Regions from separate parts of the Edwardsiella tarda ATCC 15947 genome, predicted to be linked through region 1. Evidence: predicted binding sites of a transcription regulator. Region 1 holds the regulator's gene; each other region holds the start of a gene.
The links. The regulator PurR, encoded in region 1, represses purine synthesis genes. The targets are predictions, from matches to a motif close to CANGCAAACGTTTGCNTG.

Region 1 (4,918 bases):
GTCTGCACGCCTTGCGTTTGAGTCAATCCTTTCCCGATAGCGCGTGCTGCGTGACCTGGCAAGACCACAGTCGTTCGCCGGCGCTCGACTGGTTACTCGATTACCTCGGCGATACGCGCACCATGAATCAGGAGTGGCTCATGCCACAGCCAGTGTGATGATCCGTCCCGCGCGGGGGACATCGGCCGCATCGTGTGTGACCAGGATGGTGGGGATGGCGCGCTGGGCGATCTGCTGATAGATCCAGTGGCGGAAGCGCCGGCGCAATGGCGTGTCCAGGCGAGAGAAGGGTTCATCGAGCAGTAGCGCCTGTGGGGCGGCGAGCAGCGTGCGCAGCACGCTGATGCGAGCCCGTTGCCCGCCGGAGAGGGTTGCCGGATAAACGGCGGCCATCTCCGCCATCTCCGCTTGGCATAACGCCTGAGCGACGGCATCCGGTGCCGCCTGCGGGGAGAGAGCGAAGCGGAGATTCTGCTCGACCGTGAGGTGAGGGAAGAGCAGATCGTCCTGGAACAACAGCCCGATCCCCCTACGCCAAGGGGGCGTTTGGCTGAGTTCGCGCTGACCCAGCCACAGTGCGCCTTCGGCACGCAGTGGCGGGGGGAGCTGGCCCGCGATCCCGGCTAAGAGCGTCGATTTACCGCAGCCGCTCGGCCCCATCAGCGTGAGGATCTCTCCGGGTGCTACCGTCAGGGAGAGTGCGGGCAGCAGTGGCTTATGTGACAACGTCACGCAGAAGTTTTCGAGTTTAAGGGAAGTCATGACGAGAAGATCCTCGCACGCCACGCAACGGCAGCCAGAGCGCTAACAGGAAGGCGGGTAACGGCAGCAGCGTTTGCCACAGGGCGCCGATGGCCGCCAGACGGCGATCGATGCCACTGGCGTAGGCGACGGTTTCGGTGGCCAGGGTGGGCAAGCGCCCGGCGCCCAGCCCTAGGGTTGGGAGATACAGGCCGACGCTGACCGCCACACCAAAGGCGAGGGCGAGCAGGAGTGCCGGCATGAGTTGCGGCAGCTTGACGCGGTAGAAGGCCCGCCAGGGTGTCTGCCCCAACGCCAGCGCGACGCGTATCTGGCGCTGATCGAAACGCAGCCAGGGGCCGGAGAGCGTCAACAGGTAATAGGGGGTGACGAACAGCAGTTGACCATAGATCACCACTGGATAGCGACCCAGCCAGTGATAATGGGCGGCGAAGAGCTGTAGGCCGAAGATCAGCCCCATTTGCGGTAGCAGTAGGGGTAAGAGCAGCCAGGCTCCGGGTTGGCGTCGACGCGCGGCATACCACTCCAGGGTGCCCAGCGCCAAGGGCAACGCCAACAGATTGACCGCCAGGGCGATCCATAGGGTGTGCCACAGTGGGCCGCTCCAGTCATTGAAGCTGTACAGCCAACTGTCATAGCGCCACTGTTGCGGCCAGCGCAAGGGAAACGGCCAACGCTGTGCCAGGGAGATCAGCAGTAACATCAGGTAGACGCTTGCCGTGAGGCCTAAGGCGATGGGCCAATAGAGTGCGATTCGTCCTCTCATCTGCCGCTGATGGCGGCGTGGCGGCCGGCGGCAATAGTGGATCCAGACGCGTTCGATAGCGAACCAGATCAGCAGCGCCAGGGCGTTGAGTAACAGCAACACCAGCGCACCGAGCGCCGCCAGCGCGCCCTGCTCACCGTCGCTGATCCATTGCCATAAGAGTTGCGCAAACAGATAGGGACGTTGCGGGCCAAGCAACAGGGCCAGATCCAGCGCCGAGAGCGAGAAGGCCAGCACGCAGAACATCGGCAGGCGTAAGCCGGGCAATAACTGCGGCACCACGATACGCCACCATCCCTGGCTCGGTGGATAGCCGAGCGCGGTGGCGGCACTAAGTTGTTGCGCCGCCGCGCAGCGTTCGGCCTGAGCCAGCACCAGCAGATAGAAGAAGGGGGTCTCCTTGAGCAGGAGCAGCAGCATCAGGCTCAGGGCATAGGGATCGTTGGGCAGCGGCAAATCGGGGGGGTGCTGCCAGCCGAACAGTGGTGCCAACAGGCGCCACACGAGGCCGGTGGGAGCCACGAGCATCAATAGGCCGGTGGCCAGGGCGATATGGGGGGCGGCGAGTAGTAGGGCCGGCGTCAGGCGATGGCGGCGCCGCTGTTGTAGCGTCCGCCCGGCCAGCGCTAACCCGAGCGTTAGCGCCCCCAATGAGGCGCCGAGGCTACTGAGCAGCGAGAGCAGTAGACTGCCGCCCAGTGCGGGCCAGTGCAGCAGTTGTTGCCAGGTGCTCGCGAGATCCCCCTGTTGCAGCGGCAGCAGGGTGGCGGGCAGCATCGCCGCCAGCGGCAATAACCCAGCTAGCAGTACCAGTAGCGGGAAGATCGCCAGCCGTGACACGCTTAGCGACGGTAATCGATGAACGGCCCATCGGCGACGGAGCGTCGCTCGACCAGTTTGGGATGCACCTCGATGGTCTTGGCGTCTTCACGCTTACTGGTGATGCGATCGAGCAGCATGTCAAACGCCATGGCGCCGAGACGCTCCTTCGGCTGGTGAATGGTGGTCAACGCCGGGGTAAAGTAGCGCGCGTTGCGCACGTTATCGTAGCCGATGACGGAAATATCTTGCGGCACGCGCAAGCCCATCTCATCTGCCGCACAGATGGCCCCCATCGCCATGATATCCCCGCCGACGAACACGGCGGTCGGGCGCTGTTTCTGAGCCAGGATGTTTTGCATCGCTGCGTAACCGGACTCCGGCTCGAAATCACCCTCGACGAGCCACTCGGGTTGCGGAGTAATGTTAGCCTCTTGCAGCGCCTTGATGAAGCCACGCAGACGGCCGCCGCCGGTGTTGCGCGATCCCGGGCCGGTGATGGCGCCAATATCGCGATGGCCGCGTTCGATCAGGTAGCGGCCAGCCAGATAGCCACCCTCGAAGGCGTTGTCCTGGATCGCATCGGTGAAGTCGCTACGCCGTGTACCCCAGTCCATGACCACCATCGGGATATGGCGGTAATCCTCCAGGATCTCCAGCAGATTCTCGGGGTACTCGGAGCACATGACCAGCAGACCATCGACGCGTTTCTGCGCCAACATGGCCAAATAGGCCTTTTGCTTCTCCAGATTGTTGTGGGAGTTGCACAGGATCAGGGTATAGCCCTGGCTGTAACAGCTGTTCTCGACCGACTCGATGACCTCGGCGAAGTAAGGCGCCTCGCTGGAGGTCGCCAACAGGCCGATGGACTTGGTATGGTTAACCTTCAGACTACGGGCAACGGCGCTGGGCGAGTAGTGTAGCTCTTTGATGGCCTCCCACACGGCGGCTTTGGTTTCGTCGGCGACAAAGCGAGTTTTATTGATGACGTGAGACACCGTGGTGGTCGACACGCCTGCGCGTTTTGCCACATCTTTAATCGTTGCCATGAAACAAATGACTCCTAGGCGTACGCGGTGCGTCGCCGGTTTGTTAATCGTTTGCCTGCGTGTAACGACGCCCGCGCAAATCTCGGTAGTACAGCATCGCTGCGGTTGCGCAAATAGGGTGACGTGTGTCGTTTCTTGTTTAAAATTATAACGTCGCCACGCGGCAGTAAACCGCAAATTCTGGCTGATCTTACGCAAAAGGGGAAGCACTAATTAGCGATTTGCGCAGGATGTAATCATAAGATTTTCTGCGTGTTTTAATGAGTGATTTATGTAAAAATGATTTAACACAGATTTAGCGTGTTTGCTTTATGGGCAAAAATTGATATAGAACGTAAAACAAGAGGTGTCAAAATGGAAAGCGATCTGAAATATTCCTTGGTGACCACGGTGGTAGCCCTGTCGCTGATCGTCGTCGCAGGCCTGATTGTCGCACTACATTGAGAGTGAGCCAAGGCGGCGGGGACAGAGCCGGAGGCAAAGAGAAAAGGCGCTCAAAGAGCGCCTTTTTTATCACCGGATGATCGGGATCAGGCCAGGTTCTGCGCGACGAATTCCCAGTTAACCAGCGCCCAGAAGTTTTCCAGGTATTTCGGACGGGCGTTACGATAGTCGATGTAGTAGGCGTGTTCCCATACGTCGACGGTCAGCAGCGGCTTGTCTTCACCCGTCAGCGGGGTGGCGGCATTAGAGGTGTTGACGATGGCCAGGCTGCCATCCGCCTTTTTCACCAGCCAGGTCCAGCCGGAGCCGAAGTTGGCGACGGCAGACTTGGTCAGCGCTTCCTGGAAGGCGGCGAAGGAGCCAAAGGCCGCGTTGATCGCGTCGGCCAACGCGCCGGTCGGCTCGCCACCGCCGTTCGGAGAGAGGCAGTGCCAGTAGAAGGTGTGGTTCCATACCTGAGCGGCGTTGTTGAAGATACCGCCGCTGGAGGTCTTGATGATCTCTTCCAGAGACTTACCTTCGAACTCGCTCCCCTTGATCAGGTTGTTCAGGTTAACCACATAGGTGTTGTGGTGCTTACCGTAATGGTATTCCAGGGTTTCGGCGGAGATATGCGGCTCCAGCGCATTCTTGGCGTACGGTAATGCAGGTAATTCAAATGACATAGCTCTCTCCTTAATGCTTTTGTGACAAGCCGGTTGAACCGTAGACGCGACGCCGGAGCGTACGCCAGCGGTGAGATAAAAATGAAAAAATCTTGTTGTCCGCTTGTTATGGTTTGTGATTCTAGCAAGTTTTACCATTAAAGACAGGGGGTAGCTGTATTTTAGTCGATCGAATGGTGAAATGTGCAGCAGCGGGGGCGTCGGTGGAGACAGCAAGGAGAGACGCGGCGATCATGTGCAGACCGCCGCAGGGTGATGACGGGCGATCAGCGAATGGTTTTCGGCGTCATCACACGACGAGCGCCAAGATAGTGATCCTGCCAATAGTCATCGCCGAGGTAGCTGATGCGGATCTCCTCGCCGGTGCGCGGTGACTGGATGAACTTACCGTTCCCCAGGTAGACCCCAACATG
Region 2 (4,918 bases), 1.1 Mb from region 1:
CCCGCCGCTTCCAGCCATGGATCCATTGGGTGATGCCTTGGCGCACGTACTGGCTGTCGCTGTATAGTTTCACCTGGCAGTCACTGGTCAGCGCCTCTAGCGCGACGATCGCCGCCATTAACTCCATGCGGTTGTTGGTCGTCAGGTGATAGCCCGCGCTGAGCGCCTTCTCATGCTGTCGGTAGCGTAGTATGGCGCCATAGCCGCCCGGCCCCGGGTTCCCCAGGCAGGAGCCATCGGTGAAAATCTCAACCTGCTTTAACATCTCTGGTAGACTACTCCCTGATCAAAACCGTGAGTCTGACATAAAGTGACACGATGAGCACAGCAAAATGAGTACCCCAATCGCCCGCCAAATTGTCCTCGATACGGAAACCACCGGTATGAACCAGGTCGGTGCCCACTACGAGGGGCACCGCATCATTGAGATCGGCGCCGTCGAAGTCATTAACCGTCGTCTGACTGGCCGCAACTTTCACGTCTATCTCAAGCCGGATCGCTTGGTCGATCCAGAAGCGTTTATGGTGCATGGCATCAGCGATGACTTCTTGTTGGGTCAGCCGAGCTTTGCCGATGTGGTCGATGAGTTCCTCGAATTTATCCGTGGGGCGGAGTTGGTGATCCATAACGCGCCGTTCGATATCGGCTTTATGGACTACGAATTTGCCAAGCTGGGGCGCGATCTTCCCAAGACGGAGACCTTCTGCACCATCACCGATAGCTTGGTGATGGCGCGTCGCCTGTTCCCCGGCAAGCGCAATAGCTTGGATGCATTATGCAACCGCTATGAGATCGATAACAGCAAGCGAACCCTGCACGGGGCCTTGCTCGATGCCCAGATCCTGGCCGATGTCTATCTGATCATGACCGGCGGTCAGACGTCGTTGTCCTTCGCTAGCGAAGGGGATAGCGCGACGCAGGTGCAGGCCGCGGAGATCCGTCGCGTGGTGCGCGGTGCCCAAGGGCTACGGGTGGTGTATGCCAGCGAAGCGGAGCTGGCTGCACATGAACAACGTCTGGATTTGGTGCAGAAGAAGGGCGGCAGCTGCTTGTGGCGTAGCTGAAAGGCGAAAACTTACTGAAAAATCGCCAGAAAGTACAAAATATGCGCGAACGATAAACGCGAGAAGAAAAAGGGTTGACGCCACCCGGCACTCACCGTAATATGCGCCTCGTTCCCCAACGGGAACAACGCGGAGCGGTAGTTCAGTTGGTTAGAATACCTGCCTGTCACGCAGGGGGTCGCGGGTTCGAGTCCCGTCCGTTCCGCCAACATTCTAAGCCCTGGTTCAGCAATGAACCGGGGTTTTTTCTTTTTCGTTCTCTCTCTTTATTCCTGATCCCTGGCGTGGCGCAAGCCCGACCAGCGCCCTGCGAGCCTGCTCCGTGTATCCCTTCCGTCTGCTTAAGCGCCTCATCGATTGACATGACTATGCGATCAACTCGGCGTCAGCCGCGCTGAGTTACGGGGTCGTTCTGGGCATAGCCGGCCAGGTCGCCGAGAGAGGGGGATGCCGCTAGGCGAAGCGGGCGGAGAGGCGTACCCAACACACAGCATGTGCAACTTGTCATCACACATGCTGTGCGCGCTGTAGATTCGCTAGCGCTCGTGACGAGCGGCTTTACAGGATTTTATGGGGCCCGAAACACTCGTAGTGCAGACGCGCGGCATCGACACCTTGGGCCAGTAGTTGCTGAGCCACGTGTTGCATAAAGCCGACTGGACCACAGAAATAGAATTGCATGTCAGTATCGCTGAGCGTCTCACCTAGCGCAGAGAGGTCCATCATCCCGGCGTGGCACCGTGTCTGTGGGCTGACCGGTACCTGGTGCGCGGATTGACGCAGCCAGAGATGAGCCTGGGCCTGGGGAAGGGGAGCGAGCAGCCGCTCAACCTCCGCGCCGAAGGCCCACGCTTGCACGTTGTCGGCGGCGTGTAACCAGTTGAGCGCGGCTGGATGTCCTTGTGCGCTCAAGGTGGCGAGCATGCTGAGCAACGGTGTTACGCCGACGCCGGCGGAGATCAGCGTCACCGGTGTCTGTGGCGTGGTGTCGAGCGTGAACTCCCCACAGGGGGCAGACAGGAATAGGGTATCGCCAGGTTGCGCGACATCATGCAGATAGCGTGAGACGACCCCCTGTTCCTCGCGCTTGACGGCGATGCGGTAGTCGCGTCCATTCGGCGCATGGGTCAAGGAGTACTGGCGGATCGCTTGGCGAGGCAGGCTTGGGTGGCGAATGTATACGCCGAGGTATTGCCCCGGGATAAAGTCGGCCACGGGGCCGCCATCTACCGGCTCTAGGATGAAGCGGGTGATCAGCGTGCTCTCCTCGCGCTTCTCACGAATACGGAACGCGCGTTGGTGTTGCCAGCCACCCGGCTGCGCCGCCTGCTGCCGATACAACTGAGCCTCGCGATCGATAAAGATCTGCGCCAAGACGCCATAGGCCTTCCCCCAGGCCGCTAACACCGCCTCGCCGGGATTCAATAGCTCCTCCAGGGTCTTGAGCAGATGGTGGCCGACGATGGCGTACTGCTCCGCTTGGATATCGAAACTGGCGTGTTTGTGGGCGATACGCTCTACGGCGGCGCTCAACGCGCTGGGATTATCGATATGCGCGGCATAGGCACAGATAGCATGGAATAACGCTTCACGCTGATCGCCGTTGCGCTGATGACTCAGGTTGAAAATGGCTTGCAACTCAGGGTTATGACTAAACATACGTTGATAGAAGTGGCCGGTAAGCCCAGGACCATACTGTTGTAGTAAGGGCAGGGTGGATTGCACGATGGCGATGGTGTTTTGATCCAGCATAGCGTTTCCTTGGCAGGTGTTATTCATAATGATGGTTAAGATGCATTTAAAATACAACTTAATCATTTTTCCTGTCGTTGTAAATCAGTCATTGCCGACCCGATGCGATTGGCGTTACGGTAGTGATGATTTTTTATGCGAGCACACGTGGCTTGGCACAAAAATGCAACACGATTCAGGATGTCGCTCCCACCTTGTGTCGCCTATAGCCAAACGTTTGCGTAAAAATCAGGGAAGAGTGTTTTTAACAAGCTAAAAACATATTACACTGTGGTCGATTGCCCGTTTGGGTGAGGATGTATTGGCTGTGGGAGCCAAAATTTACTCAAAAACGGTTAGCTGAGTCAGGAGAAACGGATGTTAAAGCGTGAAATGAACATTGCCGATTACGATGCCGATCTGTGGCAGGCAATGCAGCGGGAAGTAGAGCGTCAGGAGCAGCACATTGAGCTGATCGCCTCAGAGAACTACACCAGTCCTCGGGTCATGCAGGCTCAGGGTTCCCAACTGACCAATAAATATGCTGAAGGTTATCCGGGTAAGCGCTACTACGGCGGTTGCGAGTATGTGGATCAGGTCGAGCAATTGGCGATCGATCGCGCCAAGGCGTTGTTCGCAGCCGATTATGCCAACGTACAGCCACACTCTGGCTCACAGGCTAACTTCGCCGTGTATACCGCGCTGCTGCAACCGGGCGATACGGTGTTGGGGATGAACCTGGCGCACGGCGGCCATCTGACTCACGGTTCTCCGGTTAACTTCTCCGGTAAGCTGTATAACGTGGTGCCTTACGGCATCGATGCCCAGGGCCGTATCGACTATGACGATTTGGCGGCACAGGCGCAGGCACATCGTCCGAAGATGATCATCGGCGGTTTCTCCGCTTATTCCGGCGTCGTCGATTGGGCGCGGATGCGTGAGATCGCCGACAGCATTGGCGCCTATCTGTTCGTGGATATGGCGCATGTGGCGGGATTGGTTGCCGCCGGTGTTTATCCCAACCCGCTCCCTCACGCTCATGTCGTCACCACCACCACGCACAAGACCCTGGCAGGTCCGCGCGGCGGTCTGATCCTGGCGAAGGGCTTGGACGAGACGCTGTATAAGAAGCTGAACTCCGCCGTATTCCCTGGGGCGCAGGGTGGCCCGCTGATGCACGTTATCGCCGCCAAGGCGGTGGCGCTGAAAGAGGCGATGGAGCCGGAGTTTACCCGTTACCAGCAGCAGGTGGCGAAGAACGCTAAGGCGATGGTCGAGGTCTTCTTGCAGCGTGGCTATAAGGTCGTCTCCGGCGGAACCGAAAACCACTTGTTCCTGCTGGATCTGGTCGATAAGCAGATCACTGGTAAAGAGGCGGACGCCGCGCTGGGGCGTGCCAACATTACCGTGAATAAGAACAGCGTACCGAACGATCCGCAAAGTCCGTTCGTCACCTCCGGCATCCGTGTCGGTACCCCGGCCATCACGCGCCGTGGCTTCAACGAGGCGGACTCGCGAGAGCTGGCCGGTTGGATGTGTGACGTATTGGATAACATTCATGATGAGGCGGTGATCGCCAATACCCGGCAGAAGGTTCTGGCGATCTGCGCCCGCCTGCCGGTTTATGCCTAATCATCGGTTTCACCGCTGTTCTTGAGCCCGCCTGTGTGCGGGCTTTTTTACGTCGCCGTCTCCTGGAGTTTGCCCGCCTGCATCAGCCACGCGCCGAGGCTGACGGCGATCAGACTGAGCTCTTCGGGCGAGAAGCGGATACGATAATGGTGCTCCAAGCCGGCGATGCTGTCGCGGGTCAGGGTCAGCAATCCCGGATGATGTAATTCCAACTCGGCCAGTAGTGGCGTACCGATGCGAATGCCGAAGCGGGCACGCTCGATAGCGGCACCCAGATGGGCGAACAGCCGGGAGCAGAGCTGTTCTCGTTGAGGAAAACGAATGCCACTACATGCCTCTACGCGCTCGACGCTCTCCTCGACTTCTTGCATCAAGGTCCGATCCTGGTCGTTATCCCGGGGCGTGGCGGCGTGATTTTTGAGTAGGCTTAGCATCAGCGTGGTGAATAGCTGTTCCTGCTGGCGCAGTTCAGGATCGAGCCGATCGAAGAG
Region 3 (4,918 bases), 1.4 Mb from region 1:
TCGGTGTCTGCCTCCAAGCGCTCCTGCATCTTCTTCAGGCTCTCGATGGCCACCTCGGCGCTGATCGACTTCGCCATCAGCTCCTCGTCGCGATAGGTGGCGCCATCACTGACCTCGACGCCACGCAACAGCAGCGGCAACGCCACCACGCCGATCAGCAAGGAGAACAGGATCACCCCGGCGGCGAGGAACACCAACTGATAACGCCCAGGGAACGGCGAGCCATCGCTCAGGAATAGCGGAATAGAGAGGACACCCGCCAGCGTAATCGCCCCGCGTACCCCGGCGAAGGAGGCGATCCACAGATCGCGCATGCTATAAGAGGCAAACTGCAACGGATTACGTTGAAAAAAGTGGAGGCTGATACGCTTCATGCCCCATAGCCAGAGGAAGCGCAGCACCAATAGCAACGCATACACCAACACCACATCGGCGAACAGATACCAGGTTTCGATATTGGGGTCGCGATCGGCCTGGATGATGGAGTTCTCCAGGATCCCCGGTAATTGCAGCCCCAACATGATGAATACCATGCCGTTAAACACGAATTCCAACATCGCCCATACGCTATTGGCGCGTAGGCGCATGGTCAGCGGCGCGTTGCGGATCACTCCCGACTGACTGATGGTCATCCCGGCCGCGACGGCGGCCAGGATGCCGGAGACGCCAATATGTTCGGCGATCAGGTAACTGGCGAAGGGCAGCAGCATCAGAAAGACGATCTGGGTGGCCGGGTCATCCCCCGCCCAACGGCTCATCACCCGTAACGACTTGCTGTACAGCCAGGTGACCGCCGCGCCGGTCAGCAGACCGCCCAACGCCACCTTGATAAACTCCAGCGTGGCACCCGAGATGGTGAACACCATGGTGCCCATCGCCACGGCGATGGCAAACTTCAAGGCGACCAGGCCGGAGGCGTCGTTCATCAGCGCCTCCCCTTCTAACACCCCCATGATGCTCTTCGGAATTCGCCCCTGACCGACGATCCCACCGAGCGCCACGGCGTCGGTGGGCGACAGGACGGCGGCTAATGCGAAGGCCGCCACCAACGGTACCTCCGGTAGCAGCAGATGCAGGAAATAGCCGACGCCGATCACGGTGATCAACACCAATACTAATGCCAAGCCGAAGATCTCACGCCCATGGTGGAGAAACTCACGCGTCGGCGTCTTCCAGCCGTCGGCGAACAGCAAGGGGGGAATGAACAGCACCAGGAACAGCTCTGGGTCGAAATCGACATGCAACCCAAAATGCGGCCAGGCCAACAGTGCCCCGATGACAATCTGCATCAACGGCAACGGGACTTGAAACGGCAGCATACGCGTCAGCACACCGGAGAGTGACACCACCAAAATCAGGATCAGGATTGTGAAGAATATTTCCATGCTAGTTCCGACTCACAGCCTAGGTAATTAATGCAACACGTTACAAAATATCATCTTATGAATTTTTCACCGAAGGGAAATCTAGCGTAAACGGTTAGGCGGGGTCGGAAAATCGTGACTGGTAGCACTGGTGTTGAAGTTTCGCCCTCTCAGACAGCAGAAAAGCGCCCGTAGGCGCTTTTCCAACATGGAGAGACCAGGCGGTTAGATAGCCCATCCCCCGGCGTAGAAGCCGACCAACACCACCGCGATCACCACGGTACCGATGTTCAGGCGGTTCCACTCTTTCGAGCATACGCGGCCGATCACCAGGGTGCTGAAGCCCAGCATAATCCCGGTAACGATGTTACAGGTCAACACGATAAACACCGCGCAGACCAGGCCGGACATAGCATCGACGAAGTCGTTGAAGTCCAGCTTGGCGACGTTGCTCAGCATCAGCAGGCCGACATACATCAGCGCCGGTGCCGTCGCGTAGCCCGGTACCAGATAGGAGAGCGGAGAGAGGAACAGGATCAGCAGGAACAGCACCCCGACCACCACGGCGGTCAAACCGGTCTTCCCACCGGCAGCGGTACCGGCAGCCGATTCGATGTACACCGCCGCCGGAGCGGCACCGACCAGGCCGGAGAAGATCGAGCTGACGGAGTCGGCGGTCAGCGCCTTGCCACCGTTAATGATCTGCCCCTCTTTATCCAGCAGGTTGGCTTGACCGGCCACCGCGCGAATGGTGCCGGTCGCATCGAACACCGCGGTCATCACCAGCGCCAGTACGCTCGGCAAGACCACCGGCTGCAAGGCGCCCATGATATCCAGGCTAAAGATCAGTGACTGGCCATCGGCCCCCGCCAGACTCGGCATCGCCACCAGGCCGTGATACTGTACGGTCGGGTCGAAGATCAGGCCGATAATAGAGATACCGATGATCACCAGCAGGATCCCGCCCGGCACCTTCAGTTTTTCCAATCCGAAGATCACCGCCAGCCCCAGCAGCGACATCATCACCGGGAATGAGGTGAAGGCCCCCAGCGCCACCGGCAGCCCCTCTAATGGGTTCTTCACCACCAGGCCGACACCGTTGGCGGCAATCAGCAACAGGAACAGGCCGATACCGATGCCGGTGCCATGGGCGATCCCCATCGGCAAGTTACGCAGGATCCAGGTTCGAATCCCGGTCACCGAGATGGCGGTAAACAGAATACCCATCAGGAATACGGCGCCTAACGCCACCGGCACGCTGATCTGCTGCCCCAGCACCAGGCTGAAGGCGGTAAAGGCGGTGAGGGAGATGGCGCAGCCGATGGCCATCGGCAGGTTAGCCCACAACCCCATCACCAGCGAACCAAAGCCGGCCACCAAACAGGTCGCCACAAAGACAGCACTCGGCGGGAATCCGGCCTTGCCCAGCATGCCCGGTACCACGATCACCGAATAGACCATCGCCAAAAACGTCGTTAAACCGGCGAGCACCTCCTGACGTACGCTGCTACCACGCGCAGAGATCTTAAAAAAGCCATCGAGTGATCCCTGTGACTTCCCTGCCGTCGATACCTGAGAAGAATCGCTAGACATGATGATGTCCTCTGAGTGATTTAGAAAACTAATCTGTAACGTAATCGATTACGTCTGTTGATGCAGAGCGGCCTATGATTCTTATCTGCCCTCCGCCCCATGTCGGCTGCCCTACCGGCAGCCGTTACTCCCTGCCACTACATCCTGCGACCAAATTCGGGTAAAAATGGGACGGAAGTAAAAGGCAAACGATTATCTGGCCTAATAGCTCGTCATTTCAACCCAAAAATGGGCCATTTTAGGTGCGTTCGTACACTAAACGACCATCCACATAAGTACGATATATGGTGCGATCGTCGCCCAGTGTCATGGTGACGAACAGCTTATCCACCAAGGAGACAGAGTTGTCGTAGCGCAGTTGCTGCAACGGCGTCGCCGTCGGCTCCAGCACCACAAAGTCCGCCTCTTTCCCTTCCTGGAAGTTACCGATGCGATCATCCAGTCCCAACGAGGCCGCACCGCCCAGCGTCGCCAGGTAGAACGCCTCATAGGCGGAGAGGCGGCAACCCTGGAGCTGCATCACCTTGTAGGCCTCATTCAGGGTTTGCAACATGTTGAAGGTGGTGCCGGCGCCGATGTCGGTCCCCATCCCGACTTTCACCCGCTTACGCCAGGCTTTTTGTAAGTTGAACAGCCCGCTGCCGAGGTACAGGTTGGAGGTTGGACAGAAGGCGATCGACGAACCGGTATCGCTCAGGCAATCCCACTCCTTCTCTTCTAGGTGGATACAGTGAGCGAACACGCAGTTCTTCCCGGTCAAACCATACTGGTGATACACATCCAGGTAGCCATCATGCTGCGGGTAGAGCGACTTCACCCAGGCGATCTCCTCACGGTTCTCGCAGAGATGGGTGTGCAAATAGGTATCGGGGTACTCTTCACGCAAGCGCTGAGCCATCGCCAACTGCTCGGGGCTGGAGGTCGGGGCGAAACGCGGCGTGATCGCGTACAGCAGGCGGCCATTCTTGTGCCAACGCTCGATCAGCGCCTTGCTCTGGTCATAGCTGCTCTGGGCATCGTCCAACAGATAATCGGGCGCGTTGCGGTCCATCATCACCTTGCCGGCGATCATGCGCATATTGATATGGCTGGCCGCCTCGAACAGTGCGTCCACCGACTCGGGATGCACGGTGCCGAACACCAAAGCGGTGGTGGTACCGTTACGCAACAACTGCTTGAGGAAGAAGTTAGACATCTCGCGCGCATAATCGAGATCGTTGTAACGCCGCTCGGTGGGGAAGGTGTGCTTGTTCAGCCACTCCAACAGCTGCTCGCCATAGGCACCGATCATCTCGCTCTGTGGGTAGTGAATATGGGTATCGACGAAACCGGGCACGATCAGCTTACCGCGATAATCGCGCACACGGATCGACGCGGGAATACGCGCCTTCCCCTCTTCCCAAGTACCGCACCAATCAACCTTACCGTTGCAGATCAGCAGCAGGCCATCTTCGATAAAACGCAGTGCGGATTCGACCTCTTGCGGATCGCTTACCGTGCGGGTGACATCCAGGATGCTGCCGCGTACTGCCTTGAGCGTGTGTTCACAAACCATGTTTAACTCCTCGTCAGCCAACTCGTTGACTCAATCCATCTCTTCTTCGCCGCGTAACGACTCGACCGCCGTATCCTTCTCTTCGCGAACCTCGGCCTTGTTACGCATCGGGATCAGCAGGTTCAGGATGATGGCAGTCAGGCCACCGGCACAAATGGGGTTTTCCACCAACACATACAGGGAGTCCGGCAACACCCGGAATACCGCCGGATCATAGGAGACGCCTAACCCGAGCCCGAGGGAGGTGGCGACGATGATCGTCTCGCGCCGGCGTAGACCGTTGGAGATGATGATGCGGATCCCGGCGATGGCGATCATCGAGAACATCAGCGTCATCGCGCCCCCCAATACCGGAGCGGGAATGGTGGTAAAGAAACGGCCGATCACCGGGAACAGCCCCAGGATC
Region 4 (4,918 bases), 680 kb from region 1:
GGCCAAGATGACCGGACGCCCGACACCGTTGGAAGAGGCGGCACCGGTCGTGGCAGCGGCGGAAGAGGGCGCACAGGCATAATCCCCCTGGCGTGCTTCCCCCGGCTTAGCGCCGGGCGCGGCGCAGGATTATCGCCTGCGCCGCACATCTTAGGGAACCGGCCCGTTCCGGGGCCGGTCACCCTCCGCAACGGCTAAATTACGGGACGTAAAACAGCATGAATACGCTTCCTACCCCACAGGCGACCTCGCCACTCTCTTGCTGGCTCGAGTATCTTGAGCAGCTACATACGAAAACCATCGATCTCGGTTTGGAACGCGTGCGGCGTGTCGCGCAGCGTCTGGACCTGCTGACGCCTGCGCCCGTGGTGTATACCGTGGCGGGTACTAACGGTAAGGGCACCACTTGCCGCACCTTGGAGGCCATCCTGATGGCGGCGGGCTATCGGGTGGGGGTCTATGGTTCTCCCCACCTGCTGCACTATCGCGAGCGGGTGCGCATTCAGCATCGTGAGTTGGATGATGCGGCGCATGCCGCCGCCTTCGCCGCCATTGAGGCGGGGCGTGATGGCGTATCATTAACCTATTTTGAGTTTGGCACCCTGGCGGCGTTGTATCTGTTCAAGCAGGCGGCGTTGGACGCGGTGATCCTGGAGGTTGGCCTCGGTGGGCGCCTGGACGCGACCAATATCGTCGATCCCAGCGTGGCGGTGGTGACCAGCATCGCGCTGGACCATACCGATTGGTTGGGCGATTCACGCGAGAGTATCGGCCGGGAGAAGGCCGGTATCTTCCGTGCCGCTAAGCCCGCCGTGGTGGGTGAGGCACAGATGCCTGAGTCTATCGCGGCGGTGGCGGCGGCGTGCGCTGCCCGGTTGCTGCGGCGTGGCGTCGATTGGGACTTCAGTGCCGAGGCGACGAGCTGGCGCTGGTGCGCCGGGGAAAAGACGCTTGATGATTTACCGTTGCCGCAGGTGCCATTAGCGAACGCGGCGACGGCGCTGGCGGCGTTGGCCGCCGGGCCGCTGGCCGTCGATGAGGCGGCTATCCGCCAAGGGTTGCGTCACGCCGCCTTGCCGGGACGATTTCAGCAAGTTGGGGACGCACCGCGCCTGATTCTGGATGTGGCGCATAATCCGCATGCCGCCGCCTATCTGGCGCAACGCCTGCAAGCATTGCCGCGGCCTAAGCGGCTGCGGATGGTGATCGGCATGCTGAGCGACAAGGATATCGCCGGCACCCTGGCCTGCCTGACGCCGTTGGTCGATGAGTGGTACTGCGCGCCGCTAAGCGGGCCGCGCGGAGCGCCAGCGTCTGCATTGACGGCGCATCTGCCGGCTGGCGCACGCGTATTCGCCGATGTCGAGCAGGCCTGGCGCCAGGCGATGGATGAGGCTGACGCCGAGGATACGGTGGTGGTCTGTGGCTCGTTCCACACGGTTGCGCAGGTGATGGCGGTTCTACCGTCAGGAGGACGGGGTGGCGAGTAAGTTCCAAAACCGACTGGTCGGGACGGTGATCCTGGTTGCGCTAGGGGTGATCGTACTGCCGGGCCTGTTGGATGGTCAGAAGAAGCATTATCAGGATGATTTCGCGGCGATCCCGTTGGTGCCCCGTCCCGGCGAAGATGATCCGACGGATGCCATTCCGCCGGTGACGCAGCCATTGGGCGAGGCGCCCAGTACGGCAGCGCATGGCGGCGTGAATAGTACGCCAGCTGGCTCGGCAACGGCGCCCTCGTCGGCATCTTCCGCTGCGGCCGCACCGACACGTGGCGCCGGTGAGCTGGTGGAGTTGAAACCGGTCGAGAGTCGCGCGCCGGAGCCGCGTCAGGTGGCGGAAGCGCCGACGATGGCACCGGCTCCGATGGTCGAGAGCCGTCCTAAACCGAGCGAGACGGCGCGAGCCGCGGAGAGCCGTGCGAAGCCCGTCGAACCGGCGAAGCGAGTGACGCCGCCGCCGCAGGAGACGCGTCCGGCCCCGGCGCCCACACCGGCCCCGACGCCAGCGCCCGCCCCGGCCCCACGGGCGGAGCAAGCGCCAGTCGGTCAGGCATATGTGGTACAGCTGGGTGCGTTGCGTAACGCCAGCAAGGTGAACGAAATCATCGCCAAGCTGCGCCTCTCCGGTTACCGGGCCTACAGCGTGCCTGCTACACCGGTTCAGGGGGAGATCACCCGGCTATTCGTCGGCCCGGAAGCCTCGCGCGCCAAGTTACAGGCGGCGTTGCCGGAGCTGAATAGCCTGAGCGGGCTGAATGGACAAATCCGCAATTACAGCGTGCGCTAAGCCACGCAGCGGAGAGGGATACGGCGCTGTCCGCCTTGGCGGGCAGGGCCGTTTTTTTGATGAAAACGGGGGTGTAGCAGGGCGGATTTATTTACGCCGAGCGCGGGAAATCTGCTACGCAAACGTTTTCTTTTTCTGTTAGAATGCGCCGCGAGTAGGATAGCGCGGCAATTCATGCTTTGGAATTATCATGGTTTGGATTGATTGGGTCATTATTGGCATCATCGGATTTTCTGCTTTAGTCAGCCTGATCCGGGGATTCGTGCGCGAGGCGTTGTCACTGGTTACCTGGGGGGCGGCGTTCTTTGTTGCCAGCCATTTTTACTCTTATCTGGCTGCCTTTTTTACCCGTTTTGAAGATGCGCTGGTGCGTAACGGTATTGCGATTGCGGTGTTGTTTATCGCAACCCTGATCGTCGGTGCTATCGTTAACTATGTGATCGGTTCCCTGGTGGAACGTACCGGCCTAAGCGGTACGGATCGGGTGCTTGGCGTCTGTTTCGGCGCGTTGCGCGGCGTGTTGATCGTCGCGGCCCTGTTGTTCTTCCTGGATACGTTTACGGCGATGGCGCAGAGCGAGGAGTGGCAGCAATCCCGGCTCATCCCGCAGTTCAGCCCTATCATCAGGTGGTCGTTTGACTATCTGCAAAGCACGTCGAGTTTCTTACCGGAGCATATGCCTGCCATGCCGCTCCGGTAACGCTGATGAGGAAATGACAACATGTGCGGTATTGTCGGTATCGCCGGTTTTACGCCGGTAAACCAGTCCATCTATGATGCATTGACGGTGTTGCAGCATCGCGGCCAGGACGCCGCAGGCATCGTTACCATCGATGATAACCATACCTTTCGCCTGCGTAAGGCTAATGGGCTGGTGAGCGATGTGTTCGAGGCGCGTCACATGCAGCGCCTACAGGGAAATATGGGGATAGGGCATGTGCGCTATCCCACCGCCGGCAGCTCCAGCGCCTCCGAGGCGCAGCCGTTCTATGTGAATTCCCCCTTTGGCATCACCTTGGCGCATAACGGTAACCTGACTAATGCCCATCAGTTGAAGCAACAGCTGTTCGAGCATGCCCGGCGCCACGTCAATACCTCCTCCGACTCCGAAATCCTGTTAAATGTGTTCGCCTATGAGTTGGATCGCTACGATAGCTATCCGCTGAGCGAGGAGAACATCTTTGCCGCTGTCGCCGCGACGCACCGCCAGATCCGCGGGGCCTATGCCTGCGTGGCGATGATCATCGGTCATGGCATGGTCGCCTTCCGCGACCCCAACGGTATCCGTCCGCTAGTGATCGGTAAGCGCGATCTGGCGGATGGCCGCACCGAGTATATGGTCGCCTCGGAGAGCGTGGCGCTGGATACGCTCGGCTTCGACTTTATCCGTGATGTGGCGCCGGGGGAGGCGATCTACATCAACACGCTGGGGCAGCTGTTTACGCGCCAGTGTGCGCAGGAGCCGAAGAATCACCCCTGCCTGTTTGAGTATGTCTACTTCGCCCGTCCAGACTCCTTCATCGACAAGATCTCCGTCTATAGCGCCCGGGTACGTATGGGGCAGAAACTGGGCGAGAAGATCGCGCGTGAGTGGGAAGATCTGGATATCGATGTGGTGATCCCGATCCCGGAGACCTCTTGCGACATCGCCCTGCAAATCGCCCGTATTCTGGATAAGCCTTACCGTCAGGGGTTCGTTAAGAATCGCTATGTCGGCCGTACCTTCATCATGCCGGGTCAACAACTGCGGCGTAAGTCGGTACGCCGTAAGCTGAACGCTAACCGTGCCGAATTCCGCGATAAGAATGTGTTATTGGTGGATGACTCCATCGTGCGTGGCACCACCTCCGAACAGATCATCGAGATGGCGCGTGAGGCGGGCGCCCGTCGGGTCTACCTGGCTTCCGCGGCGCCAGAGATCCGTTTCCCGAATGTGTATGGCATCGATATGCCGAGCGTCAGTGAGCTGATCGCGCATGGCCGTGAGGTGGATGAGATCCGCCAGTTGATCGGCGCCGATGGCTTGATCTTCCAAGATCTCGACGATCTGGTCGACGCGGTCCGCGAGGATAATCCCGACATCGAACAGTTCGAGTGTTCGGTATTTAATGGCGTCTACATTACACGCGATGTGGATCAATCCTACCTGGATTATCTACAGTCTCTGCGCAGCGACGACAGCAAGGCGTTGAGCAATCAGCAACAAGCCGAGGATTTGGCGCTGTATAACGAAGGCTAACGCACGTTTCGTCTTCCTTTCCCGATGACGGGCCGCCGATGCGGCCCGTTTTCGCTTGCGCCATCTGTCGGCTTGCGGCAAAGTCGCAGCAGCAGAGTGAATGAGAGTGAGTAACGGGCGATGAAACGACTGATTATCGGTATCTCCGGCGCCAGTGGCGTGATTTACGGGATCCGTTTGCTAGAGGTGTTGCGTAGCCACCCAGAGGTAGAAACCCACCTGGTGATGAGTCAGGCGGCACGCCAGACCTTGGCGTTGGAGACGGATCGCAGCCTGCGTGAGGTCTTGGCCTTGGCGGATGTGGTGCATGACGTGCGCGATATCGCCGCCGCGATCTCCTCCGGCTCCTTTAAGACCGCCGGCATGGTTATCTTGCCTTGTTCCATCAAA

Region 2: a site for PurR is predicted at 3,023-3,040, ahead of glyA (serine hydroxymethyltransferase). Genes of this name have one in related genera too.
Region 3: a site for PurR is predicted at 3,139-3,156, ahead of DCL27_RS01825 (NCS2 family permease). Genes of this name have one in related genera too.
Region 4: a site for PurR is predicted at 2,405-2,422, ahead of cvpA (colicin V production protein). Genes of this name have one in related genera too.

Annotation. Positions count from the first base shown of each region.
Region 1 covers NZ_CP084506.1:1,747,682-1,752,599, forward strand. The annotation lists gene punR (DNA-binding transcriptional activator PunR) at 1-158, shown strand, start outside; gene DCL27_RS08130 (ATP-binding cassette domain-containing protein) at 139-762, opposite strand; gene DCL27_RS08135 (ABC transporter permease family protein) at 749-2,368, opposite strand; gene purR (HTH-type transcriptional repressor PurR) at 2,371-3,396, opposite strand; gene cydH (cytochrome bd-I oxidase subunit CydH) at 3,751-3,840, shown strand; gene sodB (superoxide dismutase [Fe]) at 3,927-4,505, opposite strand; gene DCL27_RS08155 (C40 family peptidase) at 4,772-4,918, opposite strand, start outside.
Region 2 covers NZ_CP084506.1:697,601-702,518, forward strand. The annotation lists gene rnhA (ribonuclease HI) at 1-265, opposite strand, end outside; gene dnaQ (DNA polymerase III subunit epsilon) at 333-1,064, shown strand; tRNA gene DCL27_RS03215 (tRNA-Asp) at 1,196-1,272, shown strand; gene hmpA (NO-inducible flavohemoprotein) at 1,623-2,816, opposite strand; gene glyA (serine hydroxymethyltransferase) at 3,174-4,427, shown strand; gene DCL27_RS03230 (PRD domain-containing protein) at 4,475-4,918, opposite strand, start outside.
Region 3 covers NZ_CP084506.1:374,591-379,508, reverse strand. The annotation lists gene DCL27_RS01830 (Na+/H+ antiporter) at 1-1,385, opposite strand, end outside; gene DCL27_RS01825 (NCS2 family permease) at 1,590-2,957, opposite strand; gene guaD (guanine deaminase) at 3,196-4,512, opposite strand; gene DCL27_RS01815 (nucleobase:cation symporter-2 family protein) at 4,543-4,918, opposite strand, start outside.
Region 4 covers NZ_CP084506.1:1,072,071-1,076,988, forward strand. The annotation lists gene accD (acetyl-CoA carboxylase, carboxyltransferase subunit beta) at 1-82, shown strand, start outside; gene folC (bifunctional tetrahydrofolate synthase/dihydrofolate synthase) at 219-1,490, shown strand; gene dedD (cell division protein DedD) at 1,480-2,289, shown strand; gene cvpA (colicin V production protein) at 2,480-2,989, shown strand; gene purF (amidophosphoribosyltransferase) at 3,011-4,528, shown strand; gene DCL27_RS05015 (UbiX family flavin prenyltransferase) at 4,649-4,918, shown strand, end outside.